2 regions of the Geobacillus sp. PLS 41 genome follow, and region 2 is predicted to be linked to the other one. Evidence: a T-box and tRNA genes for the amino acid it is inferred to sense, from the RefSeq annotation. Region 2 holds a T-box; the other holds one or more tRNA genes.
The links. The T-box of region 2 lies ahead of tyrS (tyrosine--tRNA ligase). A T-box ahead of a tRNA ligase gene usually reads a tRNA of that ligase, here a tRNA-Tyr.

Region 1 (7,299 bases), 1.0 Mb from region 2:
CCGATTTTCTCTAGCGTCGTCACCGGTTTGCCTCCATGCTCAAACCGCTGCCGGTAAATGAAGCCGTCGCGATGAATCGTGACGACCAGCCATTCTGATAAGGCGTTGACAACCGACGCCCCGACTCCGTGCAGGCCGCCGCTCGTTTTATAGCCGCCTTGGCCGAATTTGCCGCCGGCATGAAGCACGGTCAAAATGACTTCCGGCGTCGGCTTGCCGAGCTTATGCATCCCGACCGGCATGCCGCGCCCCTCATCCAAAACCGTGATGCTGTTGTCTTTATGTATTTGCACGAAAATGTAGTTTCCGTATCCGGCCAACGCCTCATCGACCGAGTTGTCGACGATTTCATAAACAAGATGATGCAACCCGCGGCTGTCGGTGCTGCCGATGTACATCCCCGGCCGCTTCCTGACTGCCTCGAGCCCTTCCAACACTTGAATGGCATCTTCGTTATAGTCATGTATCGCTTGCTTTGCCACAAGCCCACCCCTTTCTGCCAAAACAAGAACATCTGTTTCTGTTTTATTGTATCATAAAATGACCAGCTGTCCATTGTCTTTTGACACCGCTTGACAAAATCGGACAACGGCGCCTGAAAAACGAAAGGACCATCTTAGAGAAGATGGCCGTTTCGTCAATGGCGCGCTTCGCCTGTTACGGGCGTTTCGTGAGCGCGTGTTCTACTTTAATGCAGCGATCCATAATCACCGTATAGCCTTTTTCCTTTAAAAACGCGTATGCTTCTTCATTGACGACGCCAAGCTGCGCCCAAAATACGTCCGCATCGATTTGCACAAACTCGCGGGCCAGCTCGGGCAAATGCTCAGAGCGGCGGAACACATCGACGATGTCGACATGGCCTTCGATATCGGTTAGTTGATCAACCGCCGGAATGCCTTCCCACTCATCGATCATCGGATTGACCGGAATGATTTCGTATCCAGCGTCTTTCATCGCTTTCGCCACCATATACGACTCGCGCTCCGGATTGTTGGACAACCCAACGACGGCAATCCGTTTCGCCTTGCGCAAAATTTCACCGATTTCTTCCCGGCTTGGGTTGACAATGGACATCGAGGTCTCTCCCTCCTTTATTCTCCTTTTTGCTGTACTATATAGATGCAATTTAAAGCTTTAACATTTTTCGTTTTTACCGATCATTTCATCCGACTGTCGAGTGACCGAACAACACCGCTTAAAGACCCATGAATGGGTCTTTAAGCGAGTCGTTGTTCGGTCTTCCGTCACGCCTTAGCGTGACGGAGGCAAGCCTATGGCTTGCCTTCGACAGTCAAAAATGGATGAGCCACTTTTCCGTCAAGGATATGTGAAACGATTTCGTTGCATCTATATAGTTTCGCTCCAGCCAGATCAAAATCCTGCCCAGCCAATAGAAAAAGGAAAAAATCATCGATCTTTTTTGCACAGCGCCCACACACCCTAGGCCGGCCACAACAGACGCAAACTTGAACATCATATTCATCGCCTACGCATCGATCCGCTTTCTCGTCCGCATCCAGACATTCTGTTTGCTGGCTGTCCGAACATGGATGGCCTGCTGCCAGTTATTTTATGTTCCACCCGGCGTACACTCCAGCTAAAAAAACGGTAGTCATGGCAATCGCATGGACGATCATCCATCCCCACCGGCCGTAGCGGAAAGAGGAAGCCGCAAGCGGGGAGCGCGCTTTTTGGGGGACGATTTTTCCGCCCATCCACTCAAAGAAAAGCAAATACAGCCACCAGGCGGTGTATGAATCCCACACATCCCACTGTTCCTTATAATCAATCAGAGGGAGCGGCGATACAAGAGCAACCAACTCGAACAACATAATCAACTGCACCATCGCAAAGTAAAACGGCAACTTCCATGCCCAGCTTTCCGGACTGTACTTGACTCCAAACAAAACGAAAAACGGAATGACGGTTGCCATTTCAACGAGCGGAATCGGTGTATAAGGAACGAGCTTAACAGGGAAGGAGTAAAAGCCTGCATAGACAAACGCAAGGCAAAGAACGATGCCTGTCACCGCACTGAATGCATACAAAACCGCATATCTCCGTATATGCCGTTTGGCGATCCAAAAACTTCCCGCTATACTCAACATGACCGCTGCCAGTTCCACCGTCCAAACAACAGGAAGAGAAAACGTCATCATCGATCCTCCCTAACCCATTTCCCACTCCCTAAACGCTGTCTCAGACAGCACTGTTAGTATAATCCAAAGTGTGGAATTTATTCCGGCGCCCTCACCGGCTTTCCACCCCATCAAGCTGTCTAGCATGGCTTAACAAATGTGCTTCGTGCAAATTTATTATTATTGATGAAAAAAGGGGGTGTCCCAAAAGGACTGGGACACCCTCTCTCATCGCTATATATAAGCACCAGCCGCTTCTCTGTCACACTATATATTGTGTCTTTCTTGAGGAGAGATCGCCTTTTGGGTCAGCCCCTTTCATGGATCGGACTGCATCAAACTTTCAAGAATCTCCGAAAAAAGAAATCATTGCGCAACAAACGCTAAAATTTTCCCGAACGAAAAATCGAGTAAAGCAGCCAACCGAACAGAAAAGCGGACGCGCCTAATCCGATTTCAACAGCAGGAATCTTCCACAGCAGCGTCGACGGCCGCCCGAGCGAGGAAGCGATCATCAGCCCGGCAAGGACGATGCTCAGCGAAAGAAGAACGATGCTAAACGACAGCCGGTTCGTAATCTGATCGAGCTTCTTTAGCAGCGTTTCCAAATCAGGCGCCGTGATTTCCAGCCGAAGCTTGCCATGCCGCATCATTTTCGTCCATTCCTTTACGCTGTCCGGCAAGCGAAGCAGCCATTCACCGTAGTCGAAAATCCGTTTCCACGCCGTTTCCGCTACACGGTCAGGCCGAAGACGCTCTTTCATCAGCTTTCTCCCAAACGGTTCGGCCACATCCATGATGCGAAACTGCGGATCAAGCGTCTCCACGACCCCTTCGACCGTCAACAGCGCTTTCCCTAACAGCGTCAAATCGCTTGGGATGCGAATGCCATGGCGAAATGCCACCGAAAGCAAATCCTCGACGGCTTCCCCAAGACTGATCTCACCGAGCGGGACGCGGTAGTATTTCTCCCGCAACTCGTCAATATCATCGCGCAATTTTCCTTCATCGACTCCGTCAGGAACAATTCCTAAACCGTAAATCGCACCCAACACCCCATCCGTGTTTTGCCGCATTAAGGCGATGATGAGTGAAGAAAGATGATGTTTGACATGAGGTCGAAGGCGGCCCATCAAGCCAAAGTCAATGAAGGAAAGCGTTCCATCGTCAAGAACAAATACATTGCCAGGATGAGGGTCGCCATGAAAAAATCCATGCTCAAACATTTGTTTAAAGGTTGCTTCAGCCAAACGCTCGGCGATCGTTTTTAAGGAGTGGCCGTTCGCTTTCAACCGCTCGATCTCCCCGAGTTTGATCCCTTCGACATATTCCATCGTGAGCACTGTTTTCGTCGTATAATCCCAAAACACCCTCGGGACATACACCGACGAATCGCCGGTAAACTGCCGTGCAAACCGTTCCGCATGGCGCGCCTCGACTGTATAATCCAGCTCCTGCCGCAATGAGCGCACCAATTCATCGATGATCTCAGACAATTGGTAGGTTGCCGCCCAATCGAGACGGCGTTCCGCCAGCACGGCCAAATCTTGCAAAATTTCCAGATCCGTCTCCACCCGCGCAGCGATGTGCGGGCGCTGCACTTTCACCGCCACGGCCTGTCCGGAAGGAAGAACCGCCCGGTGCACTTGTCCAAGCGAAGCGGCAGCGAGCGGCATTTCCTCAAATGAACGAAAGAGTGTTTCCAGCGAACTTCCAAACTCCGCTTCGACAATCCGGCGGACATCGGCAAACGGAAACGGCGGAACTTGGTCTTGCAGCTTTTCGAGCTCACTGATGATCGGAGCGGGAATCAAATCCGGCCGTGTGCTAGCAATTTGCCCGAGCTTCACGAACGTCGGGCCGAGCTCCTCGAGCACAAGGCGGAGCCGCTCCCCAACCGTTTTTCCTTCCTTTTTCCCTTGCTCCGCTCTCCATCGCGGCGGCAACGAAAGAAACGACGAAAAGCCGAGCTCATCGACGATCATCCCGAATCCGTGCCGAAGCAAGGAGGCGGCGATTTCGTGATACCTTCCGATATGGCGCATCCGTTTTCCGATCATCGAGACATCTCTCCTAAGGCGGCAAAAAGCGAGCGGACAGGCCGCATCGGTTTACTGCCCGCTTTGTTCCTTTTCTTCAAGACGGCGGATTCGCTCCTCGAGCTGCCGCACGTCTTCTTTCGTCGCCAAGTCGAGTTTATCGATCACCTGCTTGATTTGCTCGCGTACAAGCCGCTGCACTTCCGTTTTCCGCGCTTCGGTCTGCTGTTTCCATTGATCGATCACTTCCTTCGATTCGTCAAGCGACAATTCCCCTTTTTTGACTAACTCGTCAATGATTTTTTCCACTTGTTCTTTGCTTGCAATCGCCAATCCCAGCCCGAATGCCAATCCTTTCTTCAAAATGCTCATTCGTTTGTAGCCTCCTTGTGCCATTGTGTTTTCCTTATTGTACCATTCTTTGGCGATCCATGTCGAGCTAGACGGCAGCTCTTTTGTATAGGAGACAGGTCGATGCGGCATGCTATCGTTGGACAACGATTCAAAGGAGGGGTTTGATGGCCGACGAACCATTGCATTACGGAGAAGACTATCATTTTATTCACGCGACATCGGCAGCAAGCGGCCTCGGCGTCAGCGTGCTGCCCGATTTGTACTGCCATACGATCCAAATCGTGAACATTTGTCTTGTCGGCCGCCCGGACGACCACGCGTTTGTATTGGTCGACGCTGGCATGCCGGGATCAGCCGATGACATTGTTTCAGTCGTGGAAGACCGCTTTGGCAGCGGCAGCCGCCCGCAAGCCATTGTTTTAACCCACGGCCATTTTGACCACGTTGGAGCGATTGTTGAGCTTGTCAAGCATTGGAATGTCCCGGTGTATGCCCATCCGGCTGAACTGCCGTATTTGACTGGAAAGGCGAGCTATCCTGAACCTGACGCTTCCGTCGAGGGCGGCTTCATCGCCAAAATCTCGCCGTTTTTTCCGAACGAGCCGATTCAATTAGGCAACCGCGTCCAGCCGCTCCCTGCGGACGGCACCGTTCCGCACTTGCCGGAATTTCGCTGGATCCACACACCGGGGCACACGCCAGGCCACATTTCGTTATTTCGGCCGCGCGACGCCGCTTTAATCGCCGGCGACGCGTTCGTCACCGTCCGCCAAGATTCACTGTATAAAGTGTTGACCCAACAAATCGAAATCAGCGGCCCGCCGCGCTATTATACCATCGATTGGCGCGCCGCCCGCGAGTCGGTGCGCAAGTTAGCCGCACTCTTTCCGTCAGTCGCCATCACCGGACACGGTGCTCCTGTCGCCGGCAAAGAGCTGCGTGAAGGGTTGACAAAACTCGCCCGTGATTTTGACCGTATCGCTACCCCTGATTATGGGAAGTACGTCCATTAGGCAAACGGACTATCGTTCCGTGAACGGCTTCTAGTTTTGTTTGAAGCGGAAGTTTCTCTGCTAAAACCACTTTCAAGTAAAAACCAAGGGAGGGTGTCTGAACGGGGGCACCCTTTCGTTGACATGTGAAAGTCAGAGGATTCTCCATGGAGATGGTAGAGCACATTATGCCTTTAGCGACAACGCAAAAAAGACGACAAGAATCATTCTTGTCGTCCATCATAAGTGATGGGCCTAAGTGGACTTGAACCACCGACCTCACGCTTATCAGGCGTGCGCTCTAACCAGCTGAGCTATAGGCCCGCTTATAAGAAATAAAAATGGAGGGGGACGGATTCGAACCGCCGAACCCAAAGGGAGCGGATTTACAGTCCGCCGCGTTTAGCCACTTCGCTACCCCTCCGTAATCGTGATGCCGACTGCAGGACTCGAACCCGCAACCTACTGATTACGATTCAGTTGCTCTACCAATTGAGCTAAGTCGGCATAATTATGATATAAATCGTGGCTCATTGTTCATTTGTTGTGTCCCTTTCTCTACCAGCCAATTCGAAGAAGCTGGGTGCGTCGGGACAACTCGAAGCAAATTCGACGATGCAGATGCTCGTCTCTACCAATTGAGCTAAGTCGGCATAAAATAAATGCAAGAAGGTGGCTCATTGTTGTGCTCTGTGCCTCTTCCTCTACAAGCTGTTTCGAGGAAGCAGGATGCGTCGAGGCAACTCGAAGCCGACTCGACGAAGCAGGTGCTCGTCTCTACCAATTGAGCTAAGTCGGCACGATATAAATAGACCGTGATTCGTTGGTTTCTGTTGTGTCCCTTCCTCTACCAGCCAATTCGAAGAAGCTGGGTGCGTCGGGACAACTCGAAGCAAATTCGACGATGCAGATGCTCGTCTCTACCAATTGAGCTAAGTCGGCATAAAATAAATGCAAGAAGGTGGCTCATTGTTGTGCTCTGTGCCTCTTCCTCTACAAGCTGTTTCGAGGAAGCAGGATGCGTCGAGGCAACTCGAAGCCGACTCGACGAAGCAGGTGCTCGTCTCTACCAATTGAGCTAAGTCAATATTTATGGCGGAGGAGGAGGGATTCGAACCCCCGCGGGCTGTGACACCCCTATCGGTTTTCGAAACCGACCCCTTCAGCCAGACTTGGGTACTCCTCCATAGCTGTTTGGAGCGATGCGGTCGAGAGGACTTGAACCTCCACGGGGTTGCCCCCACTAGGCCCTCAACCTAGCGCGTCTGCCATTCCGCCACGACCGCATACAATGGAGCGTAGGGGATTTGAACCCCTGACCTCTTCGCTGCCAGCGAAGCGTTCTCCCCCTGAACTAACGCCCCATGATGGTGGAGTATACTGGGATCGAACCAGTGACCCCCACGCTGTCAACGTGGTGCTCTCCCGCTGAGCTAATACTCCACGTTGTTTGCCTAGCAGCGACCTACTCTTGCAGGGGCGCTGGCCCCAACTACCATCGGCGCTGGAGGGCTTAACTTCCGTGTTCGGGATGGGAACGGGTGTTTCCCCTCCGCTATCACCACTAGGCAATGGCGACGATTTCTATTATAAAGCAATCCAAAAGTTTGTCAAGTTTTTTTGTATCTTTATATTTCAGTTCCTTCAGAATCGGAACGACAATGTAAAATTTACTATAAAAAAATGAAAGAGTCAACCCTCTTTTTCATTTTTTTCGATCTTCACTGTCCCTTTCTCTAAAGTTCTTGTCATCCCCTTCTTTATACGCGTATA
Region 2 (7,299 bases):
GAAAGCGGCAAGTCGGGAATGATCGTCGCCGGCTGGATGACGCCCATCTCCATCGCCGGCGCGTATACTAAGAGCGGTTTCATCGTTGACCCGTTGGACCGGTGCGCCTGGGTGGCGTGGTTCAACTGCTCGCGCCCATAATCGCGGCCGCCGACGAAGCTGATGATTTTTCCCGTTTTGTTTTCGATGAGCATCGCCCCGACTTCGACCGGTTGGCGATGGGGGATCATTTTTCCTGTTTTCTTGTCTTTGGTGTAATACACATTGTCGCTTCCGTAATACGGGTAGCGGGCGGCGATGCGCTGCATTTGTTCATAAATCTTTTTGTCGATCGTCGTATAAATCCGATATCCGCCTTGGCGCAACGCTTTTTCCGCCTCGCCGAGGTAGCGGCGGAAACGAGCGGGGTCGCGCTTCACCTCTTCCGGCTTATAGCCGTCGCGCTTGGCGAACGTCTCGGCGAGCACCTCTTTCGCCCGCCGCTCAATCTCCATCGTCAAAAACGGATATTGTTCAAACGGCGACGGCTTCGGGGCGGCGAAATGCTTCGCCACATCATAGGAAAGCGCTTCCTTATACTGTTTTTCCGAGATGTAGCCGGCCCGTTTCATCCGGTACAGCACCGTTTTCATCCGTTTCAATCCCGCCGAGAGATCCGATTTGACGCTGCCGTCAGCGGCAAACGGGGTGTAGACGAACGGGTTTTGCGGCAGTCCGGCCAAAAACGCCGCTTGAGCGAGATTCAACTCTTTGGCGTTGACGCCAAAGACGCCTTGGGCCGCGGCTTGGATGCCGGCGATGTTGCGCCCTGAAGAATTGCGGCCGAACGGAACGACGTTTAAATACGCCTCTAAAATGTCTTCTTTGGAAAAAAATTTCTCCAGACGAAGTGAAAGCAGCATTTCTTTCGCCTTCCGCTCAAACGACACCTCGTTCGTCAACATCTGGTTTTTGACGAGCTGCTGCGTAAGCGTGCTCCCGCCGCTTTTGACCGGCGAGTTGGTCAGCTCTTGAAACACGGCGCGGATGACGGCCTTCGGAACGACGCCGTCGTGTTCATAAAAATGTTCGTCTTCGGTCGCGATGATCGCCTGCACGACGTATGGCGACACCTCGGAAAGAGGCACCGCCTCGCGGTCAAGGTCGGACCGGAACCGGCCTAAATATACGCCGTTGGCAAAGTACATGTGGCTCGTTTCGCCGTAATGGTAAATCTCCTTTTTCATCTCGTCGGGCGAGGGAACGGGCATATCTTTGACCAAAAAGGCAAAATAGCCGGCGCCGGCGCCGATGGCAAAGCAGACAAGGCAGAGTGCGGCGATGAGCAAAATTAAGATGACGTTCCAAACCACATCGTATGTAAGGGAAAAATAATGCCACGCTTTTTCAAGAGAAATGGAAAGTTGGTTTCGCTTCATGCCAGCCCCCCTATGCGGCAAGTCATTATATATCAGTATACCATAGGAAGGGGAGGCATTGTGGAATTTTGCTGATTTTTCGCTGTTTGTGCGAAAAGCGTTAGGGTTGACAGCGAGCGCATCGCTATGGTAATAAGAATGTATATATTTCATATGAGAAAGCGATGATGGGAACAAGTAGCGGCTGCCTCCCTGGTGCAGAGAGCTGGCGGACGGTGCGAGCCAGTCCACAGGCAGGCGTGAATTACCTCCCTGAGCAGCGATGGCGAACGTTTTTGGCACCTAGTAGCCATCCGCCGGCCGGCGCCGTTATCCAAATGAGTGAGAAAGCACCATGCTTTCTAAGTAGGGTGGTACCGCGACGAACACTCGCCCCTTCATCACGGGCGGGTGTTTTCTTTTGCATGACATTTATAGAGAGGTGAAGGACATGGATTTGCTTGCGGAATTGCAATGGCGCGGGCTCGTCAACCAAACGACGGATGAAGACGGGTTGCGCAAGCTGTTGAATGAGGAGCGGGTGACGCTCTACTGCGGGTTTGACCCGACGGCGGACAGTTTGCATATCGGCAACTTGGCCGCCATTTTGACGCTGCGCCGCTTCCAGCAGGCGGGGCACCGGCCGATCGCCCTAGTCGGCGGAGCGACGGGGTTGATCGGCGACCCGAGCGGGAAAAAAAGCGAGCGCACGCTCAATGCCAAAGAAACCGTCGAGGCATGGAGCGCGCGTATTAAAGAACAGCTCGGCCGCTTTTTAGATTTTGAAGCGGACGGCAATCCGGCGAAAATCAAAAACAACTACGACTGGATCGGGCCGCTGGATGTCATTACGTTTTTGCGCGACGTCGGCAAGCATTTCAGCGTCAACTACATGATGGCGAAAGAGTCGGTTCAATCGCGCATCGAGACGGGCATTTCATTTACCGAGTTCAGCTATATGATGCTGCAGGCATACGATTTTCTCCGCCTGTACGAGACGGAAGGATGCCGCCTGCAAATCGGCGGGAGCGACCAATGGGGCAACATCACGGCAGGGCTTGAGCTTATTCGCAAAACGAAAGGCGAGGCGCGGGCGTTTGGCTTGACGATCCCGCTTGTGACGAAAGCGGACGGCACGAAATTCGGGAAAACGGAAAGCGGCACGATTTGGCTCGACAAAGAGAAAACGTCGCCGTACGAGTTTTACCAGTTTTGGATCAACACCGATGACCGCGATGTGATCCGTTACTTGAAGTACTTTACGTTCCTGTCGAAAGAGGAAATCGAAGCGCTTGAACAAGAGCTTCGTGAGGCCCCAGAGAAGCGGGCGGCCCAAAAGGCGCTTGCTGAGGAAGTGACAAAGCTCGTGCACGGCGAAGAGGCGCTCAGGCAAGCGATTCGCATTTCTGAAGCGCTCTTTAGCGGCGACATTGCCAATTTGACAGCGGCGGAAATTGAGCAAGGGTTCAAAGATGTGCCGTCATTCGTTCATGAAGGAGGCGACGTTCCGCTTGTCGAGCTGCTCGTTTCTGCCGGCATTTCGCCATCGAAGCGACAAGCGCGCGAAGACATCCAAAACGGCGCCATTTACGTCAACGGCGAGCGCCTTCAAGACGTCGGCGCCATATTAACGGCTGAACACCGCCTTGAGGGGCGGTTTACGGTCATCCGCCGCGGGAAGAAAAAGTATTATTTGATTCGCTACGCCTAAGAAAAAAGATCCGAAATGCCGATGCATTTCGGATCTTTTTTGCGCCTTAACGCGAGTAGAACTCGACGATGAGCGCTTCGTTGATTTCCGCCGGCAGTTCGGAACGCTCCGGCAAGCGGGTGTACGTCCCTTCCATTTTTTCCGGATTGAACGTCAAGTAATCTGGAATGTAGTTGTTCGCTTCGAGCGCTTCTTTAATCACTTGCAAGTTGCGCGATTTTTCGCGAACGGCGATCGTTTGTCCCGGTTTGACGCGGTACGACGGGATGTTGACGCGGCTGCCGTCGACCAAAATGTGGCCGTGCGTCACGAGCTGGCGGGCTTGACGGCGCGTGCGGGCCAACCCTAAGCGATAGACGAGGTTGTCTAGGCGCGATTCTAACAAAATCATGAAGTTTTCGCCGTGTTTGCCCGGCATTTTGCCTGCTTCTTCAAACGTTTTGCGGAATTGGCGTTCGTTCACGCCGTACATATGGCGCAGCTTTTGTTTTTCTTGCAGCTGCAAGCCATATTCCGACAATTTCCGCCGTTGCCCCGGACCATGTTGGCCAGGCGGATACGGACGTTTTTGCAATTCTTTCCCCGTGCCGCTCAACGAGATGCCAAGGCGGCGGGAAATTTTCCACATTGGGCCAGTATAACGAGCCATTCGTTGCTCCTCCTTACGCTTTTATTCCCGTAAAATAAAAGCAGATGTGCGCCAACAATTATGGCCATTTTGTTTTCATGCATCCTCGCTCTCGCAGCTAAGAGTTACACGATGCACCTCGGCGGGTCGAGGAACAAAATGAACCATAAAGGTGGGCACAAAGGCTGCTATATTTTACACAAAGGCTATTATATGATTTTTAGAGGATAAAGTCAACATTTTGTTTCCCTTCGAGTCAGTCAAGACTTTGTGGAGAACATTTTTTCGGTTCACTACGGGTGTTGTCAATCACTAGTTAGCGAACCATTTTCAGGAATTGATATCGTAAGCGCTTTCGGACTCTCATCCCTCATCTTGAGGCGATGATACGATATTCCATTTTTTTACACCCAACCACCATCCCGGAGCGCCGACAACGCTTGATGGATCGGCGTCCCGGATGACCGCTGCAGACACGGTAGATTCTGACGCACCACATCTGCCCATAACCGTCCGGCCTTCCGTTTGGCCTGTTCGATCCGCTTGGACTTTGTTGAGGCCGAGACGGCCGACTGGGGCTCTTGCTCCTCCCACCGTCCCTTTCTCCACCCGATCCCGTCGATTCGGGCTGCCATCGCCCTCAGAAACGCCCGAAGCCCTTGGTCTTTCCAGCTGCGGCGGGATTTCACCCGATGCGCAAACCGGCTCATCACGCTCTCGGCGTGGCCCATCGGACGCATGCCGGTCGTCTCCACCCCTTGCTCCGACAGCCACTCCCGATAGTCCCGGATGCATCCCGGCATCGACTCGATCCGGCGGATCATGGCAGCCATCTGCTTCTCTTTCGCTTCGTCCTCCAACGTGCCGACCGCGCTGTTCAGCTCCACGAGAAGCCCCTCTTCGTCTTGTTTCGCCAGCTTCTTCCGCACCTCCCGCCAACGCGAATGGCCGGACAGACACTGACGCAACTCCCGCGCCACATGAAATCGATCCAGCTGAAAGCACGCCCGCTTCCCAAAATACTCCCGGCAGGCCGTGATCCACGACGCCGCGTCGCCGTTGATGATCAAAAGGTCCCGGCACGGATCATAGGCATATTCGTTCATCAGCCACTCTTCAAACCGTTCCCACACGTCTCCCTCCCCTTCATGGAGGTAGTGGCGCCGGTTCACGAGCTCAAGCTGCGAACCGTTTCGTTTCCATCCCTCGTGAATCGCCAGGATTTTCTCTTCTTTCGCCCGTTTCCCTTTCCCCTGGCGGGAAATGAACAGCCCATCCGCCTCCACAAACAGCACTCGGCCGTGCCGTTGGGAAACAGGGTGGTGCAGCGAGACAGGGGCCTCCAGCACCAGTTGGCGAATCGCCTCGTGGCTTAGGACCGCATACCCCACGATCGACTCCAACGTACGGGCCGCTTTGCGGTAGGAAGAGCACTCTACGGCCAACTCGACCGCCGTTTCCTCGAGGCAAGGGCTGATCGACTGCGCTCCATCAAAGCCCAGTTCGGCATCCAGCAAGAAGGTATACGCCCCCGCCTGCCGATCATAGTAGTAGTTCCGTCGAAACGTCACTTCTCCAAACAGCGTTTGGATCGTGGTCGGCCGTTTGTCTTTCAGCTGATACCGGCGCTTGTCCCGCGCTTCCGCCAGTTGTTGATCAATCTCCTCCAAAAGGGCCGCCAACAAGACAGCGAACACCTTTTGAAGAGTTCTGACTAATTGTTCCTCCAGCTCTTTTAATAAAGGCCATTCTGTGGTAAGATGTTTCATGGACTCTCTCCCTCCTGTTTTCGGTTGATGTTGACAATCACCATCATAGCAGGGAGAGAGTCCTTTTTGCATGACATTTGCTTTTTTCTACCGCGCTTCGCTTGGTGGCCCCGACGAGCGTCGCGAACAAAAGTTCGCAACCCTCGTCGGGGATCATTTCGGAATGTCACCCACAAATATTTTACTCACACTTTCCCTTCTTCTCTATTTGTATGATATAATAAAAGATGCAATTTTTAGAAAAAATTTGTCATCCCATTCTCTCATTTGGAATGATGATGCCGGTTTGGGTGGAAAAGGCGATGAACAAGGAAGAAATGAAGCGGTATGAATCATTTAAACAAAAATTTTTCCACTGGTTTTTAGCGTTTCAGGACGATGGGCCGTTTTCGGCGGCGGCGGGCGAGTTGCTCGCGCTGCTAAAAGAAGAGCTGGCGCTCGAGCAAGCCGTTTTTTATTTGTACGACCCGGTGCGGGCTGCCTTTTATCCGGAAGCGGCCGCGGTTGGGACGCCGGACGCTGGGCCGATCGCGGCTGATGGAGAGCGGAAAGTCGCTGTTGTCGATGCCGGTGGGCCGCATATGGCGGCCCGGCTCTTTTTCATGCTTTCCGATGAGACGCCGGCGATGGTCGAGCTGATGTATCGAAAAGATGGCGGTTTTGACGAGCGGTTGTTGTGGGAGATCCGGACGGATTTGGCGCGATTGTTTCGGAAACTTAGCGCGGTGCTGCAAGGAGAGGGCGAAGAGAAACGGTATGGACAGCTGCATCACTTTGCCGCAAAAATTCATTCCTCGATGCATATCGATGTTGTGCTTGAAGAAATTATCCGCACGCTGCAAAACGTCTATCCATCATTCACCTACCACCTTCTGTTGTCGCATGACAACCATCTGCGCGGAAATTTGCCAATTAAAACGCTTGTATTGGATGAAAGGGAAAAACAGACGGCGGCGTTGCGGGCGTTTTTGACTGGACAAGTGCAATGCGAGGAGATGGAGGCGCCGCCGCGCTCGGTGCTGTACGCCCCGATTAAAGGGGTGCAGGCGGTGTATGGGGTGATTGAAATTATCGCCCCATACGCTGCGCCATTTCCAAAACGAGAGATTCATTTTATTTCGCTGCTGGCGAGCACGGCTGGAAGCGCGCTTGAGAACGCCAAGTTGTATGAACAGTCGCGCCGGCTTGTCGCCGATTTGCAGCTGATCAACGACACAATGCGCCAATTGAACGCCCGGCCGCGGCTTCATGAAGCCATTGAGTACATGGTATCGCAAATCCAACAATCGTTCGGCGCGGATGAAGTCGGTTTTTTCTTGTTTGCCGACGGCAAGCGGGAGCTTTTGCCAGGCAGCACGCCGTTTTTTTTCGACCATCGGTCCGAGCCCTATATCGAATGGGTGGAAAAGCGGCGCCAAAGCGGAAATGACATTTTATTTGCCGGTGATGTATGCGTGTCCGCTTTCGGTTCGTTTCGTTCCATCATGGCGGCGCCGATGCAGCAAAACAAGGAAACGAAGGGACTGTGCATTGCGCTCGCCAGCGAGCCATACCGATTTACGTTTGAGATGTTTAAGCTCTTGGAATCCCTCGTTCAACATTCAACGCTGGCGTTTATGAACGCGATGCTGCGCGAAGAGCTCGAGAAGATGGTAGTCACCGATTATTTGACAAAGCTGCATACGCGCCGTTACTTGGACGAGGTGATCCAAACATCCATGGGATCCGATGCATCCGGGGCGCTCATTTTGTTTGACATTGACAACTTTAAGCAAATCAACGATGTGTACGGCC

Region 1: it encodes a tRNA-Tyr, which carries the amino acid that the T-box ahead of tyrS (tyrosine--tRNA ligase) is inferred to sense. The anticodon was not compared.

What each region holds. Positions count from the first base shown of each region.
Region 1 covers NZ_CM151395.1:2,319,045-2,326,343, reverse strand. The annotation lists gene parE (DNA topoisomerase IV subunit B) at 1-482, opposite strand, end outside; gene ACVX3G_RS11650 (CoA-binding protein) at 658-1,077, opposite strand; gene ACVX3G_RS11645 (CBO0543 family protein) at 1,569-2,159, opposite strand; gene ACVX3G_RS11640 (ABC1 kinase family protein) at 2,525-4,201, opposite strand; gene ACVX3G_RS11635 (phasin family protein) at 4,253-4,552, opposite strand; gene ACVX3G_RS11630 (MBL fold metallo-hydrolase) at 4,699-5,547, shown strand; tRNA gene ACVX3G_RS11625 (tRNA-Ile) at 5,777-5,850, opposite strand; tRNA gene ACVX3G_RS11620 (tRNA-Tyr) at 5,869-5,950, opposite strand; tRNA gene ACVX3G_RS11615 (tRNA-Thr) at 5,961-6,033, opposite strand; tRNA gene ACVX3G_RS11610 (tRNA-Ser) at 6,620-6,712, opposite strand; tRNA gene ACVX3G_RS11605 (tRNA-Leu) at 6,730-6,812, opposite strand; tRNA gene ACVX3G_RS11600 (tRNA-Ala) at 6,819-6,890, opposite strand; tRNA gene ACVX3G_RS11595 (tRNA-Val) at 6,895-6,969, opposite strand; rRNA gene rrf (5S ribosomal RNA) at 6,979-7,095, opposite strand.
Region 2 covers NZ_CM151395.1:1,277,230-1,284,528, forward strand. The annotation lists gene ACVX3G_RS06355 (transglycosylase domain-containing protein) at 1-1,418, opposite strand, end outside; T-box leader at 1,574-1,798, shown strand; gene tyrS (tyrosine--tRNA ligase) at 1,849-3,108, shown strand; gene rpsD (30S ribosomal protein S4) at 3,155-3,757, opposite strand; gene ACVX3G_RS06370 (ISLre2 family transposase) at 4,141-5,505, opposite strand; gene ACVX3G_RS06375 (hypothetical protein) at 5,576-5,836, shown strand; gene ACVX3G_RS06380 (sensor domain-containing diguanylate cyclase) at 5,784-7,299, shown strand, end outside.